DNA from 4 places in the Micromonospora sp. NPDC023814 genome. Region 4 is predicted to be linked to each of the others. Evidence: riboswitches for the same ligand, from Rfam matches in the RefSeq annotation. Region 4 holds a riboswitch; each other region holds the start of a gene.

The links. A riboswitch is a leader RNA that binds a small molecule or an ion and turns the genes downstream of it on or off. The one in region 4 is predicted to bind cyclic di-AMP.
Region 1: another riboswitch for cyclic di-AMP. It lies ahead of AB0G14_RS07240 (hypothetical protein); the one in region 4 lies ahead of AB0G14_RS07715 (C39 family peptidase).
Region 2: another riboswitch for cyclic di-AMP. It lies ahead of AB0G14_RS03650 (NlpC/P60 family protein); the one in region 4 lies ahead of AB0G14_RS07715 (C39 family peptidase).
Region 3: another riboswitch for cyclic di-AMP. It lies ahead of AB0G14_RS15810 (hypothetical protein); the one in region 4 lies ahead of AB0G14_RS07715 (C39 family peptidase).

The regions. Positions count from the first base shown of each region.
Region 1 is NZ_JBFAAF010000009.1:95,836-101,040, reverse strand. Features, by position in the region: gene AB0G14_RS07260 (hypothetical protein) at 120-527, opposite strand; gene AB0G14_RS07255 (hypothetical protein) at 692-835, opposite strand; gene AB0G14_RS07250 (STAS domain-containing protein) at 1,166-1,528, shown strand; gene AB0G14_RS07245 (SRPBCC family protein) at 1,716-2,183, shown strand; gene AB0G14_RS07240 (hypothetical protein) at 2,290-3,351, opposite strand; cyclic di-AMP (ydaO/yuaA leader) riboswitch at 3,365-3,496, opposite strand; gene AB0G14_RS07235 (cation diffusion facilitator family transporter) at 3,650-4,567, opposite strand; gene AB0G14_RS07230 (AAA family ATPase) at 4,660-5,205, opposite strand, start outside.
Region 2 is NZ_JBFAAF010000005.1:361-5,565, reverse strand. Features, by position in the region: gene AB0G14_RS03665 (zinc metalloprotease) at 1-566, shown strand, start outside; gene AB0G14_RS03660 (pyridoxamine 5'-phosphate oxidase family protein) at 685-1,236, opposite strand; gene dcd (dCTP deaminase) at 1,315-1,893, shown strand; gene AB0G14_RS03650 (NlpC/P60 family protein) at 1,964-3,004, opposite strand; cyclic di-AMP (ydaO/yuaA leader) riboswitch at 3,017-3,153, opposite strand; gene AB0G14_RS03645 (peptidoglycan recognition family protein) at 3,392-5,205, shown strand, end outside.
Region 3 is NZ_JBFAAF010000025.1:58,915-64,119, forward strand. Features, by position in the region: gene AB0G14_RS15795 (hypothetical protein) at 1-300, shown strand, start outside; gene AB0G14_RS15800 (MarR family winged helix-turn-helix transcriptional regulator) at 521-847, opposite strand; gene AB0G14_RS15805 (carbonic anhydrase) at 1,054-1,842, shown strand; gene AB0G14_RS15810 (hypothetical protein) at 2,115-3,134, opposite strand; cyclic di-AMP (ydaO/yuaA leader) riboswitch at 3,138-3,269, opposite strand; gene AB0G14_RS15815 (YibE/F family protein) at 3,436-4,788, opposite strand.
Region 4 is NZ_JBFAAF010000010.1:58,299-63,503, reverse strand. Features, by position in the region: gene AB0G14_RS07725 (hypothetical protein) at 1-372, shown strand, start outside; gene AB0G14_RS07720 (hypothetical protein) at 592-1,350, shown strand; cyclic di-AMP (ydaO/yuaA leader) riboswitch at 1,638-1,780, shown strand; gene AB0G14_RS07715 (C39 family peptidase) at 2,001-2,837, shown strand; gene AB0G14_RS07710 (alpha/beta hydrolase) at 2,946-3,689, shown strand; gene AB0G14_RS07705 (CDP-glycerol glycerophosphotransferase family protein) at 3,709-5,205, opposite strand, start outside.

The sequences.
Region 1 (5,205 bases), on a different contig from region 4:
GGGTGAGCGGCCCTCACCCGACCCGGGTGGCTGTGCCCTGCCCGGGAGGTACGGCGCGGGCCCCGGCCGACCCTCAGGGGGCGACCGGGGCCCGCGGTGTGCCCGTAGGTCGGGGCGGGTCAGCCGTCGAGGCCGACGGGGGAGTTGGGACGGTCCACGTCGACGAACTCGATGTCGTCCGCCGCCCGGTCGTCCCGGCTGCCGGCGGCTCGCGCGGCGGTGCCGGCGGCCCAGCCGATCGCCGCGCCGACCAGCGCGGCGCCGATCAACAGCGTCCAGGGCAGCGTGGGGCGGCGGCCGGCGAGCGCGTCGAAGGCCAGGGTGGCCCGGCGGCGCGCCTCGTCCGCCGCGGAGCCCACCAGGTCGCCGGCCTCGTCGGTGAGGCCGGAGCCGCCGCGGCGGGCCGACCGGGCGGTGTCGCGGACACTGTCGCCCGCGGAGCTGACCGCCGAGACCAGGTTCTGCCACGCCTGGTCCGCGATCCGCTCGGGCTTGCTGCGGCGATCCAGCAGATTGGTACCGAACATGGTGGGTTACCTCCTCGGGCCGAAGCCGGCGGCCACTTCGGACTTCGACGTCTCACCGGCGCGTCATGGCTCGCTCGTTCCGCCTGTGCCCAACCGGGCACCTCCGCAAACCCTCGCCGGACGCGGGGCGAGCCCGGTCACCGGGCTGGGGCCCTCGCCGTGCGTCAGCGGAGCGTGACCACCGCGATCACGCCGCGCGCGAAGTCGTCGTCATCGTCGTCGTCATCGTCGCCGCCGCCGAAGCCGCAGGCCAGCACGAGGGCCAGCAACGCGCCGACGCCGGCCAGCGCGGCAAGTCTCCTGATCATCGATCGTCCTTCCGTCGTGGTTCCCGCTCTCCGGGCCGATGCTAGGCAGGATGGGCAACCCGCGGGCGGGAGCGGGGCCGGCCACGCCAGGAAGTTCGGGTGCCGGGCGGTGCCGGCGGGAGACGGCTACCCTGGGTCGGCGACGCGTCAGCGGCAGCTGATCGTTGGGTGAACAAGAAGTGAAAAGTCCGGACAAGGGCGACTTGGTGCGCCCTCATCCGCGAATTGCTCATCCCGAGGGGTGGCGACCGAGGCCGTCGGAGGAATACTCTCGGTCGCGGCCCGCGTACTGATGAGGCGCCCGTCGGACGGGCGAGTGGAGGTGCTCGCGTGAGCCTGTCGATCGTGAAGTCGGTTATGCCCGGTGGTGTCATCGAGATCGCCCCCCGGGGCGAGATCGACGTCGACACCGCATACGAGGTGCGCGAGGCGATCGCCGAGGTCCTGGCCAAGGGGCGCCCCAGCCGGATCGAGCTCAACATGAGGCTCGTCACCTTCATCGACTCCGTCGGTATCAGCGCGATGGTCGCCGGCTTCCAGACCGCCGAGGTGAGCGGCGTCAAGCTCGTCGTCACCGAGCCGAGCCGGTTCGTGCACCGGCAGCTCTGGGTGACCGGCCTGCTCGGCCTCTTCGGCGCCCCTGAGCCCTACTACGCCGGCGTGCCCGCCCCCGAGGTCCTCCCCGGCGCCTGACCCGCCGGCAGGGGTCCCGCCGGTGCCCCGTTGGCGTCAGTCGTCGCCGCGGCCCGACAGGTCGATGTCGGACGCCTCGGTGACGCGCGCGGATCGCACGGCCGGCATCCGCGCGCGGAGCGGCGCGCCGTTGCCAGCGCGCCGCCGGTGCGCGACGATCGGGCGACGGCGACGGTGGGGAGACGGCGTGCTCAGGCGGGATTCCTTCAGCTACACCGTCCAGGCGCGCTGCTCGCTCGCCGACGCCGCGGGGTTGCTCGCGGACCCGGCCCGGCAGCAGGACCTGCACCCGCTGATCGTCCGGGTCCGCCGGGTGTCGCCCCGTCGCGGCGCGCGGGCCAGCTACCTCATCACCGACCGGCTGGCCGTCGGGCCGCTGCGCCTGCCGGTCACCTACCGGGCCGACGTCCTGGTCGACGGGCCGGACGAGATCGTCACCGTGGCGCGGCAGTGGCCGGCCACCACGGTGCGCAACCGGACCCGACTGCGGGCCGAGCCGGACGGCGTGGTCCGGATCGACGTCGAGATCACCCTCACCGCGCCGGTCCCGCTCTTCGGCTACGCCTTCCGCCAGGCGCGCGCCGCCCACCTGGGGCTGGCGGCCCGGCTCGGCGTCGCCCTGGGCGGGCACCCGCCGGAGTCACCGCCCGCCTGAGCCGGGCATCGACGACGCCGCCACCTCCCCGGCCGACGGCCGGGGAGGTGGCGGCGGGAAGGCGGTCGCCCCGGTGACCCGCGAGCGGGTCACCGGGGCCGGGGCGTCAGTAGACCGACAGGTGCACGTGGTTGGTGTGGTCGCTGGACGGGTCGCCGTTGGCGCCGCTGTACGACTTCCATCCGCTGCTGGGCAGCCAGATCTGCCTGTACCAGATCACGTAGAGCACGGCGAGCCGGTCGGCGTTCTTGACGAAGTACGCCGCCAGGTTGTTGCCGTACGTCCTGTCGCCGCCGGTGGCGTCGCCCCCGAACCCGCCCTTCTGGGCCGCGAAGTCGCAGGCGCGACCCTTGGGGTGCTCCCCGGAGCCGCCGGGGCGGTAGCAGGAGACGTAGCGGGTGAAGCCGGCCGCCTTGGCCTGGTTGAGCGCGTGCAGGGTGCGCGGGGTGATGCAGCCGTTGGCGGGGGTGGGGTCGTTGACGCTGCACGACTCGGACGGCCAGGACCCGTCGGAGTTGCGCGGCGCCGGCTTCGCCGTCGCGGTGGAGCTGCCGCCCGGCCCGCCGCCGCTTGACTGCGACCGGTTGGCCACCGTCAGCGCCCGTTCCGCCTGGTCCTTGCGCTTGGCCATCAGCGTGACCTGCTTGCGCTGCTCCCGGATCTCGCCGTCCAGGGCGAGCTTGGTGCGGGCGGCCTGGTCGCGGGTCTCCTGGAGCTCGCGGAGCGCCCGGTCCTCGTTGGCGGCCACCGCGTCGAGGGCGGCGGCCCGGTCCATGAAGCCGTCCGGCGAGCCGCTGTTGAGCAGGGCGGACGCCACCCCCAGCCGGCCGGTCCGGTAGGCCACCCCGGCGATCTCGCCGACCTTGCTGCTCCGCTCGGTCAGCTCGCTCTCGGTCGTCTTGAGCTGCGCGGCGAGCTGCTGCTGCCGCTTGACCGACGTGTCCAGCGCCCGCTTGGCGTCCAGGTAGCCCTTGCTGGCGGCTTCGAGCTGGGCCCGCAGGGCGGGCGTGCCGCCCTCCTCGTCCTGGCCGGGGGCCGCGGCGAGCAGGCCGGCCCGGGAGGCGGCCGCTGCGGGGGTGGTGGTGACCGGGGCGACCGCGGCGCCGAGGGCGAGCGTCACGGCGATCAGGGCCGCCAACCGGGCGGCGCGTCGTCGTACAGGTGCCATCACTGGCATACACGTGTCCTTCCGTCAGCCGCCGACCGGGTTAGCTGACGGGTTCGGGACGGAAGATCCCTACCGCTGACGCGGATGCACCCCACGAACATGGTTCCCCGGTTCGCCCCGCCGGGCGATTAGGCGGCGGCCACCGCCGGCACCGGTGGGTGCCGCCTGGCGGAGGCCGGAACCGAGCCTACCGGTGCCGGTGTGACTGGTGCAGCACGGGTGACTGAGGGTGCCTGTCTGCTTACCGTCAAATCCGGCATAAGTCAACAATACTCTCCCAGATTTAAGGCTGTGCTCATTACCACTCAACCGACCCGCAGGCCCCGGGAGACGCCCCCGGCTCGATCTGCAACGTCGCGTGCTCGATCTGGAAGTCCTCGTGCAGGGCCGTCCGGGCCGCGGTGAGCACCGCGCCGACCTCCGCGCCCGGCTTCATGGTCAGGTGCGCCGAGGCCACCTCCATCCCGGAGGTCAGCGTCCAGACGTGCAGGTCGTGTACCTCGGCCACGCCGGGCACGGCGGCCAGCCGGTCGTGCACCCTGGTGACCTCGAGGTGCTCCGGCGCGGCCTGCACCAGGATGCGCAGCGCGGCGCGCCCGAGTCGCCAGGTGCGGGGCAGGATGAACAGCCCGATCGCCACCGCGACCAGCGGGTCCGCCCACCACCAGTCGGTGACGGCGATCAGCAGGGCCGCGCCGATCACGCCGAGTGAGCCCAGCAGGTCGCCCAGCACCTCCAGGTACGCGCCCTGCATGTTGATGCTCTCCTTCGCCCCGGACCGCAGGAGGGCGAAGGCGGCCACGTTGGCGAGCAGGCCGAGCACGGCGACCGCGAGCATCGGGCCGGCGAGCACCTCCGGCGGGTCGCCGAACCGGCGTACGGCCTCGACGACCACGTAGACCGCGACGCCGGAGAGCAGCACGGCGTTGGCCAGGGCGGCCAGCACCTCCAGCCGGTAGAGGCCGAAGGTGCGCTGCGGGTCCGCGCCGGCGCGGCGGGTCGCGGTGATCGCCGCGAGCGCCATGCCGATGCCGAGCACGTCGGTGAACATGTGCCCGGCGTCGCTCAGCAGGGCCAGTGAGCCGGTGCGGAAGGCGGCCAGCGCCTCCACCACCATCAGGGCGCCGAGCAGCGCGAACGCCGCCCAGAGGCGGCCCCGGTGGCGGTGCGCGGCATTCGCGACCGACCCGTGGTGGTGGTCATGACCTGCACCCACGCGCCCACCTTCCGTCACCCGTCCGGACCCGGTTCAATCTATGCTCACATCGCAATATGTGCAAGTGACTGCCCGGCGGCGGCCGGGACGACTCAGCCGGTCGGGTCGACGGTGGTCAGCCGCTGGGTGGCCCGCGACAGCGCGACGTAGAGCGTCCGTACGCCCGAACCCGGGTCGGCCCGGATCTCGCCCGGGGCGACCAGGACCACGCCGTCGTACTCCATGCCCTTGGCCTCCAGGCTGGTCACCACCTGTAGGCGCGGCGCGCCCAGCCCGCCCAGCCACCCGGCCACCTCGTCCCGGCGGGGCACCGGGGTGATCACGCCCACGGTGCCCTCCACCTCGGCCAGCAGCGCCGTGGCCGCCGTCACCACGGCGGCCTCCAGCTCCACCGGCGGCACCACCAGCTCGACCGGGTCGACGCCGGTGGAGCGCACCGCCCTGGGCAGCGGGAGGTCCGGGTGCAGCCGGCGGATCTCGGCCGCCGCCACCGCGAAGATCTCCGCCGAGTTGCGGTAGTTCGTGGTCAGGGTGAAGTGGTGCCGCTTGCGCCGGCCCAGCGCCTGGTCCCGGGCCCGGGTCAGCTCCTCCGGGTCGCCCGTCCACGCGGTCTGCGCCGGGTCGCCCACCACCGTCCA
Region 2 (5,205 bases), on a different contig from region 4:
CCTACAGCGGAGCGACCGGCGGCGCGGCCACCGCGTTCAGCTTCCAGCTGCAGAAGATCAACCGGGTCACCAACCCGGCGTGGTACCCGATCGTGCAGGGTTCGTCGGCGGAGCGGTCGATGAAGACCTCGCTGCGCGAGGGCGGCAAGAACACCCTCAACGTCTACCTGGGCGAGCTGAGCAACGACCTGCTCGGCTGGGCGACCTTCCCGACCCGGAAGCTGAACAGCATGGACGGCGTCGTCGTGCTGAGCGAGTCGCTGCCGGGCGGCACGGCCACCAACTACAACCAGGGCGACACCGGCACCCACGAGGTCGGCCACTGGCTGAACCTCTACCACACCTTCCAGGGCGGCTGCTCCGGCTCGGGTGACAGCGTCAGCGACACCGCGCCCGAGGCATCCCCGGCGTTCCAGTGCCCGACCGGCCGGGACACCTGCACCGCCCCGGGCGCCGACCCGATCACCAACTTCATGGACTACACCTACGACTCCTGCATGCACCAGTTCACCGCCGGGCAGGCCAGCCGCATGCTGACCGCCTGGAACGCGTACCGCGCGGCGTAGTTCCCCCGCACGACCGGTGCCGGCCCCGCTCGACGGGGCCGGCACCGTCGTCTTCGGGGTGGGGTGGGGGGCGGTGCGGCGCCCCGGACGGGGACGGCCCGGGGCGCCGCACCGCGTCTCAGGCGGCCGGGCGGGCGGCGAGGTTGCCGCCGCTCCCCGACCGCGTCTCGGGCACCAGGGCGGCGCCGGCGGCGGTCGCGCCGGGGTCGAGCCAGACCTGGACGGCGGGCCGGCCGTGCCCCTCGCCGGCACCGCCTGCGACGCCCGGCTCCCGACGGGCGAGCATCGCCACGTCGACGGTGAACTCGAACAGCCGCCAGTCGACCTGCGGCGCGGCCCGGTGGCTGCGGGCCAGCCGGGCCACCCGGGCCGGGTCGGTGACCGGCCGGGCGTGGCCGGCGACGTAGGCCTCGTCGTCGCTCTCCTCCGGCGGGAAGGAGTGCAGGGCGTAGCGGCCGTCGCGTTCCAGGTCACGCCGCTTCGGCGAGTCGACCACGAAGCAGAAGAGCCCCTCGTCGGTGATCACCGGAGAGACGGGATGGACCCGGGGCCCGCCGTCGGCGCGGACGGTGGCCAGGTAGCCGAAGCCCGGCCCGTACTGCTGCATGAGGGAGCGGATCCCGTCGGCGAGGCGGGGCTCGTCGGCGGCGAATTCGGACCAGGAAGCCATGCCGACATTCTATCGAACACGTGTACGAACAGGTAGTCCGACACGCAGGTCACGCACATCGCTCGCTAAGGTGGTGCGATGCTGCTCTCCGACCGCGACCTGGTCTCCGAGATCAAGGCGGGCACGCTCGCGCTGGAGCCGTTCGAGCCCACGCTGGTGCAACCGTCCAGCATCGACGTACGCCTGGACAAGCTCTTCCGGGTCTTCAACAACCATCTCTACACCCACATCGACCCGGCGATGCAGCAGGACGACCTGACGTCGATGGTCGAGGTGCCCGAGGGCGAGCCGTTCGTGCTGCACCCGGGCGAGTTCGTGCTCGCCTCGACGCTGGAGGTGATCTCCCTCGGCGACCAGCTCGCCGGGCGGCTGGAGGGCAAGTCGAGCCTGGGACGGCTCGGCCTGCTCACCCACTCCACCGCGGGCTTCATCGACCCGGGCTTCTCCGGCCACGTGACGCTGGAGCTGTCCAACGTGGCCAACCTGCCCATCACCCTCTGGCCGGGCATGAAGATCGGTCAGCTCTGCATCTTCCGGCTCTCGTCGCCGGCCGAGCACCCGTACGGCTCGGCCGTCTACGGCTCGCGCTACCAGGGGCAGCGCGGCCCGACCCCGAGCCGCTCCTGGCAGCACTGGCGCACCTGGCCGACCCGCTGACGACCACGAAAGGGCCCGCTCCGCGCCGCGCGCCGGAGCGGGCCCTTTCCGTCGTACGCGACGAGGCGGTTCAGCCGGGGCGGCCGTAACTGTGGATCGGGCCGTCGTCGACCTTCTTCATCTTGACCGGCACCCCGGCTCGGGAGGCGTGCACCACCCAGCCCCCGCCGACGTACATGCCGACGTGGTGCAGGTCGCTGTAGTAGAAGACCAGGTCTCCCGGGCGCAGCTCGCCGCGGGTGATGGTCGCGGTGACCCGGCGCTGCTGCGCGGCGTTGTGCGGCAGCGAGACCCCGGCCTTCGCCCAGGCAGCGAGCATCAGGCCCGAGCAGTCGTACGCGTTCGGGCCCTCGGCGCCCCAGACGTAGGGCTTGCCGATCTGGGCGCAGGCGAACTTGACGGCGGTGCCGGCCCCGCCACCGGGATAGCTGGCCGGGCAGGGGGCGGGGCGCAGCGAACCGCCGCCGCCGCTGCCGTAGATCCGCAGCCGCAGCTTCTGCAGCCGGTCGATCTCGGCGTTGATCTGCTTCTTCTTCGCGGCGAGCTGGGCCTCCGTCCGGCCGAGTTGGACGACCATCTCGTCGAGCGGGGCCTTCTTCTCGGCCAGCCGGTCGCGCAGCTCGGCGACCTGCCGCACGTCCTGCTGCTGGTGCTGGGCGAACCGGTCGAGCAGTTCGAGCTGGCCGACCATCTGGTCAGGCGAGCGGCTGCCCAGCAGGGCGTTGACGGCGGAGACGTTCTCGCCCTTGTAGGCGCGGACGGCCAGCGCGCTGACCTCCTCCATCGCCTGCTCGACCTGCCGTTCCAAGGGCTCGATCTGCCTGGCGAGGGCGTCGGCCTGCCTGCGCTTGGCGGCCAGGTCCTGGCGGGTGGCGTTGTGCCGTTCGATGATCGGTTCGAGCTTGTTCCAGTCCTCGTCGATCTGGCGCTCGATCTCGGCGACCGTCGGTTCGGCGTGGGCCGCCGTGGCGCCGCCGGTCAGGACGACGGCGAACGCGGCCAGGGCGGCGAGGGCGGTGGTGCAGCGGTACCAGCGTGGGCGCGGCGCAGCCGTCGTCGGGCCGGCGGGTGCCGACCGTGTCGACGGTGGCCGCGGGGCATGGTGTGCCACCGGGCTCCGTACTCCTTCTTCCCGTACCGCCTACCGGGTTAGCTGACGGGTTCGGGCGGGAAGGGGACGCCCTACCGCAGGTGCTGCGGATTCACCCCGGGGTACCTGGGTCCCCGGCTCGCTCGGGAGCGACTCGGCGGTGTCGGACCGTTACCGCCCCGGATGGGCGGACTGTCGCCGGCCGACGAATGACCAGAGTAGAGACCGTCGTTATCGATCCGCAACCCATCGCGCCGTGACACACCGTATTCACGCGGCCCGGGGAGGCCCGCAACCCCGGCGACGAAGATTTCCTTCCTTACGAAGTGATAGATGGAAAGGTATTGACCAGAGGTGCCGACCGGGGCGAAGGTGGCCCCACATTCGCCCGTCCGACCTGGGGGTCTGATGCACCTGTCAGCGACATCGAGGAGCAGACGCGTCCTGCTGGCCGCCGCCGTGGCGGCCGCCCTGGCGGCGACGCCGCTCACCGCCGCCGGAACCGCCGCCGCCGCGCCGACGACCGACCGGCAGCAGCAGTACGCCGCCGCGGCTGCGGAGTACGGCGTGCCGGAGAGCGTCCTGCTCGGAGTCTCCTACCTGCAGTCCCGCTGGGACACCAACGCCGGAACGCCGAGCACCAGCGGCGGCTTCGGACCGATGCACCTCACCGACGCGGAGTACGTCGCCGCGCTGCCCGGGGGCACCCACCACGACGAGGGCACCGAGGACCCGCGGGGCGACGACTCCCGCCCGTCCCTGGCCGAGGCGCACGAGCCGCCGGCCGCCCAGCCTCCCGCCGAAGCCTCGCTGCGGACGCTCGACGCCGCCGCCGGGCTGACCGGCGCCAGCGAGGAGGCGCTGCGCACGGACGTCACGGCCAACATCCGTGGCGGCGCGGCGCTGCTGGCCGCGTACCAGAAGGAGATCGGCGCCCCGGTCGGCGCCGACACGGACCCGGCGGCCTGGTACGGCGCGGTGGCCCGCTACTCCGGCGCGGACAGCACCGACGCCGCGGCGGCCTTCGCCAACGAGGTGTACGCCACCATCGCCGCCGGCGACAGCCGGCTGACCGACGACGGGCAGCGGGTCACCCTCGCCGCCCGCGCGGTGCAGCCGGAACGCTCCTGGCTCGACCGGCTGGGCCTGCGCAAGGTCGCCCGGCCCGACGGGCTGGAGTGCCCCGACACGATCTCCTGCGAGTGGATCCCGGCGCCCTACGTGCAGTACGGCCCGACCGTGGGGGACTACGGCAACCACGACCTCGCCGACCGGCCGGCCCAGCAGAAGATCGAGTACATCGTCATCCACGACACCGAGGGCTACTTCGGCCCCAGCGTCAACCTGGTCAAGGACCCGAGGCGGGTGGGCTGGCACTACACCCTGCGCTCGGTGGACGGCCACATCGCCCAGCACATCAAGACCAAGAACGTCGGCTGGCACGCCGGCAACTGGTACGTGAACGCCAAGTCCATCGGCCTGGAGCACGAGGGCTTCGCGGGGCACGGCACCTGGTACACCGAGGCGATGTACCGCACCTCCGCCAAGCTGGTCCGCCACCTGGCGCTGCGGTACAACATCCCGCTGGACCGGCAGCACATCATCGGGCACGACAACGTCCCCGGCACCGTCGCCTCGACCGTGCGCGGCATGCACTGGGACCCGGGCCCGTACTGGGACTGGTCGCACTACTTCGACCTGCTCAAGGCGCCGTTCACGTCGACCGGCACGCCGCACACGGGGCTGGTCACGATCGACCCGGACTTCGCCACCAACCAGCCGCAGTTCACCGGCTGCAACCGGCAGCCGCCCGGCGTGCCGAACCCGCCCCCGCCGGTGGCTCCCTGCCCGCTGCGCGGCTCGTCCGCGGTGATCCTGCACAGCGCGCCGAGCCACGACGCGCCGCTGGTCAACGACATCGCGCTGCGGCCCGACGGCACCCCGAACACGATGTACATCTCCGACCACGGCGCCCGGGCCTCCGCCGGGCAGACGTACGCGCTGGCCGAGGTGCAGGGGGACTGGACCGCGATCTGGTACCTCGGCCAGAAGGCGTGGTTCCACAACCCCGCCTCGAAGCCGACCGCGAAGTGGTCCGTGGGCTTCGTGGTGACCCCGAAGGCCGGCAAGGCCACCATCCCGGTCTACGGCCGGGCGTACCCGGAGCAGGCCGCCTACCCGGCCGGCGTGCCCTACCAGCCGATCTCCCCGCTCCAGTACAC
Region 3 (5,205 bases), on a different contig from region 4:
ACGGGCCCTGACTCGGGCCTCAGCGCGCCCTGGCGGGCCACCCTGGTGGTCCGCGACGACCTGGCCGGCTGGGACGTCGACGCGCTGGTACGCAGCGACATCGTGCTGCTCCAGCGGTTGGCAGAGACGGAGGCCGCGACGGCGGCGAGCGCACTGGGCCTGATGAGCGTGCAGAGCTGGTTCACCCAGCTGCACCCGGAGATGGTCGGCCTGATCACCAAGGGCAAGGTGCAGTGGGTGATGCTCAGCATGACCCCCATCGAACGTCAGCTGATCGGCCCCGTCGCCCGCGGCGGCTGATCGTCCTCCGTCGGCCGTCTCGGCCTGGTCCGGACTACGACCAAGACCTCGCCGGGTAGCCGTCGCCGGTGTCGCGGAGCGTGTCCGGGGGTGTCCGGCGCCGGGTCGGTCGGTGTCGCCGGCGAGAGCCCTGACAGCCTGGCGACGGACGCGGCGCCGCCGATGTCGCGCAGGCGGTGAGATTGCCGTCGCGCGCCGACGGCGGGGCCTGCCCCCGGCCTCAGGTGCGGCCGGCGCTCTCGGGATCGTCGTCGGTGAAGAGGGCGAGCAGGTCGCCGACCTGCCGGTCGGCCTCGGCGGGGTGCCGGAACCGCCCGGCCGGGTTGAGCGTGTACTCGTTGCGCCGGCCCACCCGGGTGCGGTGCAGGTAGCCGCCCGCCTCCAGGTCGGCGACGATCGCCTGGGCGGCCCGCTCGGTGACGCCCACCTCGTCCGCGACGTCGCGTAGCCGGGCGGTGGGGTTGCGGGCGATGGCGAGCAGCACGTGCCCGTGGTTCGTCAGGAACGTCCAGTTGCGGGTGCTCCCGTTCTCCCCTGTCGTCGCCATGTCGTCATCGTATGGCGCGCCTTTCGGGTTTTCCGCCGCGCCCTCGCGCGGGAGGCCCCGCCCGACGTCTGCGGGCGGGCGCGAACATATGAAACGCATATCACGCATCCCTTGACGTACCTTCGGGTGCGTGTGACCGTGGGGGCAGCCCGCGCCCAGCGTCGGCCGGGGTGACCAGGTCGTTCGTGAGGGACGAGGTGAGGGAGATGAGTCGTCCCGGATCCCCCGGCGCTCAGCCGGGCCCGGAGCGGAAGTCGTCGGAGCCGGCACCGGGAGACCCGACCGCCGTGCGGGACGCGTTCCCCACTCCGGGCGGTCCGGAGCAGGCGCTCGCCGAGTTGCAGGCCGGCAACCGCCGGTTCGTCACCGGCACCCCCCGCCACCCCAACCAGGACGCCGGGCACCGTGCCGCGGTCGCGGACGGGCAGCACCCGTTCGCGGTGATCGTCGGTTGCTCCGACTCCCGGCTCGCCGCAGAGATCATCTTCGACCGCGGCCTCGGCGACCTCTTCGTGGTACGCACCGCCGGGCACACGGTCGGCCCCGAGGTGCTGGGCAGCGTCGAGTACGCCGTGACGGTCCTGCGCACACCACTGGTGGTGGTGCTCGGGCACGACTCCTGCGGGGCGGTCCAGGCGGCCCGTACGGCGGACGCCACCGGCACGTCCCCGGCCGGGCACCTGGGCGCCGTGGTGGACGCCGTGGTGCCCAGCCTGCGCCGCGCCGCCGCCGAGGGCGTGGACGACATCGACCGCATCGTCGACATCCACATCGCGCAGACCGTCGAGGCGATGCTGGACAGGTCGGCCGTGCTCGCCGCCGAGGTGGCCGCCGGGCGCTGCGCCGTCGTGGGCATGTCGTACCGGCTGGCGGCCGGCGAGGCGCGGGCGGTGACCGCCGTGTCCGCCGGCGAGGCGCGGGGGGGCGCCGAGGTGGCCAACGGGCCGGGCGCGGTCGACGGGGCGCAGCCTGCCGTCAGTGCCGCCCTCGCCTGACCCGTTCCTTCGCTCGGCCCGGCTCGGGACGCCGACGCCCGTCGACGGGAGCCGACGGACGCCGAGTGGGCCTCAACCGCCCACGGGTCCCAGAAGCGCCGAGAGCGCCGAAGCGCCGACAGGGCCCACAGCCCGTCCGGACCGGGCCGCGCGACGCCGGAGCGGGTCGCAGAGACGCCGACAGCGTCCGAGAGGGCTACAGCTGCCGACAGGGTCTAGAGACGCCGACAGGGCCGCCCCGCAGACGCGGGGCGGCCCTGTCGTTGGCTGCGTCAGAGCAGGGACACGTGCACGTGGTCCGTATGGTTCGACGGGCCGCTGTAGGACTTCCAGCCGGTCGCCGGGAACCAGATCTGCCGGTTCCAGATCACGTAGTAGATGCCGAGCCGGTCGGCGTTGCGGACCAGGAACGCGGTCAGGTTGTTGCCGTACATGTAGGTGTCGTCGTTGTGCCAGGGGGAGAAGCCGCTCCTCTGCAGCGACCAGTCGCAGGCCCGGCCCTTCGGATGCTCGTACGGCCCGCCGGAGCGGTAACAGCCGACGAAGCGGTTGAAGCCGGCCCGCTTGACCTCCTTGTACATGTGCAGGGTGCGCGCGGTGATGCAGCCGGAGGTGGTGGGGTCGTTCTCGGTGCAGGACAGGGGCTTCCAGTCGCCGTCGGCAGTACGACCCGGTGCCATCCGGGCCACCGGCGAGGTGGCGACCACCTTGCCGCCGGTCAGCCCCCTGCCGCCGACCAGGGCGAGCGCCTTCTCCGCCTCGCGCTTGCCGCGGGCCATCTCGTTGGTCAGCTTCTGCTGCTCGCGGACCTCGGCGTCGAGCGCCAGCTTGGCCTGCTCGGCGCGGTTCTTGACCGCGTTCACCTCGGCGAGCTTCTTGGCGTTGACCAGGTTCAGCTCGTCGAGGGCGGCGGCGCGCTTGACGAACGAGTCGGGGCTGGCGGTGTCCAACAGCATCGACACCGCGCCGATCCGCCCGGTCCGGTAGGACTGGGCGGCGATCTGGCTCACCTGCGGGGCCAGCGCTGCCAGGTCGGCCTGCGCCCGGTCGACCTCCAGGGCCAGTTCCAGTTGGCGCTTCTTCGACTTCGCGAGCTTCGCCTTGGCCTGGACGTAGCTGCGGTTCCGCGTCTCGATCAGGTCGTTCAGCAGCTTGGGCTCGTCGTCCCCGTGGCCGGAGGGTTGGGCCGGGGGGGTGGGTGCGGCCGCCGCCGGGAGGGGCCCGGCGAAGACGGCCAGGGCGGCGATCACGGCCACCACAGGTGTCAACCAGCGGCGTAGGGGTGCCGTCACAGTTTTCCCTTCCGTCGACCGCCGACCGGGTTAGCTGACGGGTTCGGGGCGGAAGTGGCCCCTACCGCTGTCGCGGATTCACCCCACGTACCTGGGTCCCCGGCTCGCCTGGCGGCGATTGGGCGGCGGCACCGCAGGCGCCGCTGCGCGCCTTCGGCGGTGACCGGCAGCGAGGTTACCCGAGAGCCCTCCCGGGGATCTACGTCCCTAAGCCGACTAAATGCGTTATTTCGTAACGGCGGAGGGTGACCAGTGACGCGTTTATCAGGCGGGACGTCCTGATCGGTCACGCTGAGGAGTTTCACCATGCGGTGTCCGTGCTCCCGTTTCGGTCGGGCCACCCGGCGGGGGCGGCGGAGGGGGTGTTTCCGGCGCGCGGCCCGCTGAGGGCCTCCAGCGCCTCGGACCGGTCGGCTGCCGGCCGGGGGGCCGGCGGGGTCGGGGGTGCGCCGCGGTCGGCTGACTCGTCGCCGCGCCGGCCGGCCGTGGTCACCACGGCCGCGAGCCCGGTGGTCAGCGGCACGGCGGCGATCAGGCCCAGGGTGGCGACCGCGCTGCGGACGATCTCCTGGGCCAGGAACTCGCTGGTCAGGATCTGGCTCACCGCCCGGGAGTCGGCGGTCAGCAGGAGCAGCACCGGCAGCGAGGCCCCGGCGTACGCCAGCACGATGGTGTTCACCGTCGAGGCGATGTGCGCGCGGCCGACCCGGGTGGCCGCCCGGTACAGCTGCATCCGGGACAGCCCCGGGTTGGCGTGCGCCAGCTCGGTGACCGTCGCGGCCTGCGTCACGGTGACGTCGTCGAGCACGCCGAGCGAGCCGATGATGATCCCGGCGAGCAGCAGGCCGTGCAGGTCGACGTCGGCCTGGAACATCGACAGCGTGGTGGCGTCCTCGGTGCCGAACCCGGTCAGGTGGGTCGCCGCGGTGGCGATCGTGCCGAGCACGCCGGTCAGCACCAGGCTGCCCAGCGTGCCGAGGACGGCGACCGAGGTCTGCGCGGTCACCCCGTGCGTCAGGTAGAGCACCACGAACATGATCAGTGCCGCGCCGACGACCGCGACCAGCAGCGGTGGGCTGCCGGCGCTGATGCCGGGCAGCACGAAGGTCAGCAGGATGGCGAAGCTCGCCGCCAGGCCGGCCAGCGCCGCGAGCCCCCGCCACCGCCCGAACGCGACGATCGCGGCGGCGAACAGCACCACCAGCCAGAGCAGCGGCTTGCCGCGCTGGTGCTCGGCGATGTTGTAGGCGCTCGCCGAGGGGTCGGCGGGATCGGTGAGCTGGACCAGGATGATCTCGTCGCCGACCGCGACCGTCGGCGCCCCCGGCCCTGCCGGTACGGGCGTCTCCACCTGCTGGCCGGCGTCGGGGCCGTCGTCGACGCGTACGGTCACCGTGCCGCAGGGGCCCTCCGCGGCGCCCGGGGCGCCCTCCGGCGCCTCCGGGGTGGGCGGGCACGGCTCCGTCACCACCCGGGTCACCGTGCCGTGGTGGCGGGGCGGATCGGTGCCGGGCGCGGCGTCCGGGGCGTCCCACGGCCAGAGCAGCAGGGCCGCGATCAGGGTGGCGACGAACAGGGGCACCACCGTCGCGACGAGGATCCGTCGCACCCTCGGCGGGGCGGACGGTGCGGGACGGGTGTGGTCGGCGCCCATCGAGTGTCTCCCAACGAATCCAGGGCGGGGTACGTGCCGGCAGGCCGGTCGGTTCGGCGTGCCCGGGTGACCGCCGCAACGGATCGCCCTGGGGTGGCGGGCCGGTCGCGCACCGCGACGGCCCGGCCCGGCCCGTCGCGGTCGTTCGGTACCGCCGCCCGGTCGGGGCGACGGTGCGGGCGGCGCGGAGTGCGGAGGGCCACCGGCCGAATGGTAGCCATCCCGACATCCGGTCGCAGGTTGTGAGGGCTGGTGTCGGCTGCGGGCCGCCCGTCCGGCAACCGTCGGTCACCACCATGTCACTGCCGGGTGCCGCCGGTCGACCGTCCCGTGGTGGCCGACACCGCGGTCTCGTCCGGGGCGGATTCGCCGTCGACTGTGCCGGTGGCCCCCAGCCGCACCGGCCCCGGGGACTAC
Region 4 (5,205 bases):
ACCGGCCTCGCCGTCGCGGTCGCGTTCGCCGTCGGCGCCGGGGCCCTCCCCGCTGCCCCGGCCCAGGCCGGAGTGCCCTCGACCGACACCTGGGTGCCCCCGGCTGACGCCTGGGCGCCCCCGGCCCCGGCACTCCCCGTCACGATGGCACCCGCCGACCCGCCCGTGGCCGTCGCCGACCACCGCGTCGTCGCCGACGGTGCCGACCCCGACCGGGCCGCCGCCGTCGACCGGGCCGCCACCGGCCCCGGCCACCCCGCCGCTTTGGCCGACCCGGGCGCAGCCGCCGGGGCCGTCACCGTCGGCCCGGCCCCCGCGCCGGTCGGGCGCACCCCGGTGACGGCCGGCCCCCGGGGCCCGCCGCACGTTTGATCCGCACCACCCCGCGGGGCCCGCGCGCCCCGCGACCGCGCCCGCCGCACGGCGTAGGAAGGGCCCCTTTCGCCACCGCAGGCGTTGACAAGGGTGCCCGTCCTCCGCTCTCCACCACCCGCGCCACATCCCGGCGGCGGGACGTGGCACCGCCGAGCCCCGCCACCCGGGCGCCGCGTGCGCCCCGCTGCCGCACTCGCTCCCCGTGAGGTGCCGACCATGGAGACCGTCGTCTACCAGTTCCTGATCGAGGTGCCGCGGGCCGCCGCCATCTGGTCCGCCCTGCTCCTGCTGGCCCTGACCGTGCTCGCCGTGCTGGTCGCCCACCCCGAGCGGGTCCGTCCCGCCGACGAGCCGGTCGCCCCGCCCGCGGTCGACCCCGTGGCGGAGGCGGCCGACCTGCGCCGCTACGCCGAGGAGGTGGCCGTCGCGGCGGGCCGGGCCGCCCACGCCGCCCGACGGTGGCGGGCCGACTGGCTCGCCGCCCAGGAGGAGGCCGACCGGGCCTGGCGGGCGTACGACGAGGCGGAGACCGCCGCCCGCCGCTTCACCGGCGCCGCCGCCCTGCCCGCCCCGCGCACCCCGCGCACGCCCGCCGAGTACGCCGCCCGCGAGCGCTGGCTGCACCACGCGGCGGTGGCGGCCCACTGGCGCGGCGACCTCTCCACCCGCCAACTCCGCGAGGTGTTCGGCCGCCGGGCCGGCTGGGATCCCCGCCGGCACCCGGTCGAGCAGGAGATCGCGCTGGCCCGGGCGGTACGCGACGCGAAGCGGGCCGACCACCGGGCCGCCGCCGAGCGGGAACGGTCGGCGTGGCGGGACGCCGACCTGGCCGCCGAGGCGGCGCGGGCCCTGGCCGGGGAGGCGTACGCCGCAGCGGTCCGGCTCCGGCCGGGCCGGCTCCCGGCGGCCCGGCCCGTGTCCGCCGGGCGCCGGCCCGCGCTCGCCGCGCGCTGGCGGCCCGCGCGGGTGGGCTGAACCGCCGGGCAATTTCGTGACGCCGGTCATAGCGGTGCCGAACCGGTCATCCGGCGCGGCCCGGCCGATTCCCGCCGGCGATTCCGCGCCGATGTCCGCCGCTCGTCCGGTTGTCGACGCAAGGTGCGTCGGGAAACGGTCGTCCCATTGAGTCGCGTCAGTGTCGAACTGACCGCAAAAAAAGTCTCTCGATCAAGGTTTAAGCAGGTGGGAGCGGGTTGGCAGGGCGCGGGCCGACCAGTAGTGTCGGCCCGTCCGGTGCGGTACCCGATCGCAAGAGGCGACGCCGCGCCGACCCGCCTAATCGTGAACAGGCGAGCCGGGGACCCAGTGCAACATCGGGGTGAATCCGCGGGCCACGGCCCCGCGGTAGGGCGTTCTTCCCGCCCGAATCCGTCAGCTAACCCGGTCGGCGGCGTCGGAAGGAGTTCCATCCTCGTGCAGCACCCACCCGCCCCCCGGTCGTTCCGGCGCCTCCACGGCGCCGCGGTGCCCGCGCTCGCCCGGCCGCACGCCGCGAGCTGACTCACCGGTCACCGCCCGTCGCCCGGCATTCCGGGCGCATCCCCTGAGTGGTCCACCACCGCCGGACGCCGTCCGCGCGGTCGGTCCCCCCTGCGCGGACCGGCGGCCGCTCACCCCCCGAGCCCGTGGAGGAAACCGTGAAGCACCACCTCAAGCGACAGCTCCGTCGCCTCACGTCCGAGCGTCCGTACCAGGTGGCCGCCGCGTCGGCCGCGGCGCTCGTGCTCGCGTCGGGCACCGGCGCGCTGCTGGCCGGCACCGACGAGGCACCCGCCGCCGCACAGGCCCCGGTGGCCGTGAGCGAGCTGCGGGACGGCAGCGTCGCCTCGCGTGGCGACGCCCGCATCGCGACCGCCCCGTCGGCCGGCGCCCCGGCCGCGTCCAGCGCCGCTCCGTCGGCCAGCGCCACCAGCGCCGCCCCGAACCCGGACCTGACCCGCAAGCCGGAGCCGCCGAAGTCCAAGTCCCTGGACTACGACTACCAGGCCCAGACCACCTTCTACAACTGCGGTCCGGCCGCCGTCCGGCACGCCCTCAGCGCCGCCGGCATCGCGCGCAGCCAGGACGCCCTCGGCGCCCAGCTGGGCACCGACGAGATGGGCACCGACTCGGCCGAGGACACCACCCGGGTGCTGAACGCGACGGTGAAGGGTGACCCGTACCGGACCCGGATGATCCCGGGCGGTGCCGCGACCCCGGCGCAGATGGACCAGCTCCAGGCCGACGTGGTCGCCGCCATCACGGACGGGCGGGGCGTCGTGGTCAACGTCGCCGGCAGCGCCACGGACACCGACGGCGGCTGGCACTCCTTCCCCGGCGGCCACTACATCGCCGTCGTGGGCTACCAGGACGAGGGCCGGCTGGTGAAGATCGCCGACTCGGCGAACCCGGCGACCGCGTCGTACTGGATGTCCACCATCGCCCTGGCGAACTGGGCCGCCACCCGCGGCTACTCCGCCTGACAAAGACACCCGTCGGGCGTCGGCTCCCCACCCCGGGAGCCGGCGCCCGATGTCGTCTCCGGGTCACGGCCCTCGCCGGGGCGTACGGCGGGTGGCACACTGCGGCCTATGGTCGACGAATCGGGTGACCGGGACGGCCGGCGCGTCCTGCTGCTGTTGCACGGCATGGGCGCGACCGGGGACGTGTGGCTGCCCTGGGCGCCGCTGCTGGAGCGCCGGTGGACGGGGCGGTGGCTGGCGCCGGACCTCGCCGGCCACGGCTGGTCGCCGCCGCTGTCGGCGTACTCGTTCGCCGGGCTGGCCGACCGGATCGCCGCGGGGCTCGCGGCGGGGGACCGGCTCGTCGTGCTGGGGCACTCCCTCGGCGGCGTGGTCGGGCTGGCGCTGGCCGCCCGCCGCGCCGGGCTGCCGGTCGACGCCGTGGTCGGGCTCGGCATCAAGGCCGTCTGGTCCCCGGCCGAGCTGGCGAAGGCCGGGGAGCTGGCCGCCCGGCCGGTGACCTGGTTCGCCAGCCGGGACGAGGCGGCCCGCCGGTACCTGCGGGTGGCCGGCCTGACCGGGCTCTTCGCGCCGGACCACCCCGTGGTCGAGGCCGGGCTGCGGCAGGTCGACGGCCGCTGGCGGCTGGCGATGGACCCCGCCGCGTTCGGGGTGGGGGAGCCGGACCTGCCGACCCTGCTGGCGGCGACGGACGTGCCGGTGCTGCTGGCCCGCGGCGAGCACGACCCCATGGTCACCGACGCCCAGCTCAAGGAGCTGGGCGTGCCGGTCGCCACCCTGCCCGGCCTGGGCCACAACGCCCACGTCGAGGCCCCCGAGGCCGTCCTGGAGCTGGTCGACCCGTACCGCTGACCCGCGAGGTGCCGGCCGGTCAGGTGGTGGCGGAGAGGGTCGCCTCGTCCGGCTCGACCGGCAGGCCGGTCCCGCCAACGGCGCGCGGCGTCGGCGGGTTCCAGTCCGCGTCGAGCTGCCGCCGCGCGGCGTCCAGGAACGCCTCGGCGTACGACTCGGCCGGGAAGTCGCCCAGGTAGCGGCTCCGGGTGGCCCAGCGGGCGGCGGCGAGCGGGTCGGTGTCGAGCAGCGCGGCCAGCACCTCGTCCACGTTGGACATGTCGCGGCGCAGCACGTAGCCCGAGCCGGCCAGCGGGAACCGCTCGGCGAACCGGTCGCCCTCGTCGCCCATGTCGGTGACCGCGTACGGCTTGCCGGAGTAGAGGTAGTCGGAGATCACCCCGGACACGTCGGAGACCAGCGCGTCCGAGCGGTTCACGCACTCCGTCAGGGTCAGCTCGCGGGTGGCGGCGGCGCCGAAGACGTGCTGCCGGCCACTCCGGGCCCGGTCCGCGGCCAGCAGCTCCGTGAGCCGGCCCAACTGCCGCGCCGAGGCCGGGTTCTGCGAGGTGTACGGGTGGGCCCGCAGGATCACCGTCGCGCCCCGCGCCAGCAGCCCGCGCAGCAGCGCCTCGGCCACCGGCAGGGAGCAGTAGTTGGCGTCCGCGTGGTGGCCCGTCCAGGTCGGCGTGTAGAGCACCGTGGGGTTCGGCAGGCCGCGCACCGGCTCCGGCCGGACCTCGATCGACTCGACCTGCGGCCGGCCGACCACCACGAACTTCTCCGCCGGGATGTCCACGCCCGCGCGGGCGTACCGGTCGACGGCGGCCTGACCGGCGACGAAGATCCGGTCGAAGATGGCGGAGACCGGGTTGGCGCTGGGCGCCTTGTCGCTGTCGCCGTGGTGCAGCTGGACGTGGGTGAGCTGGGTGAAGCGGATGCAGTGGCTGTTCTTCGCGCCGTGGTTGACGTAGAACGCCACCCGCAGGCTCGGCACCAGCGCCTCGTCCATCGCCTTGGTGGTGGGGCAGTAGACGACCGGCGCCGTGGTGGCCGCGGCGACGGTGGGCAGGAACTCCGGCTCCCGCACCATGACCAGGAACGGCCGGCCGATCCGCTCCAGGTACGGCAGCCACATGGTGACCTGGTATTCCGAGCCGGGCGGGGCGGAGAAGTGGAGCAGGAACTCGGGCTGGTGCCGGCGCAGCGCGCGGGAGACCGCCGACCCGCCGGCCCCCGGCCGGAACCGCCGCCGGGCCAGGTCCAGCCCGACGGCCCCGGCGCCGGCGGCGACCAGCGCGACGGCGCCCAGTGCCACACCGGCCGGCAGGGTCGCCGCGGCGGCTGCCGCCACCACGGCGAGCAGCCCCAGCAGGGCGTCGCCGAGGCGTGCGGCGACCAGGGGCGTCCAGGTGCGCACCGGCAGGTTCGCGGCGCGCACCTCCAGGCCGCCGGCGTCCCGCAGCGGCCCCACGAGCAGCACCAGCCCCAGCAGGACCAGCGCCGTCGCGGCCAGCGCGGGGTCGAAACCGGCGTC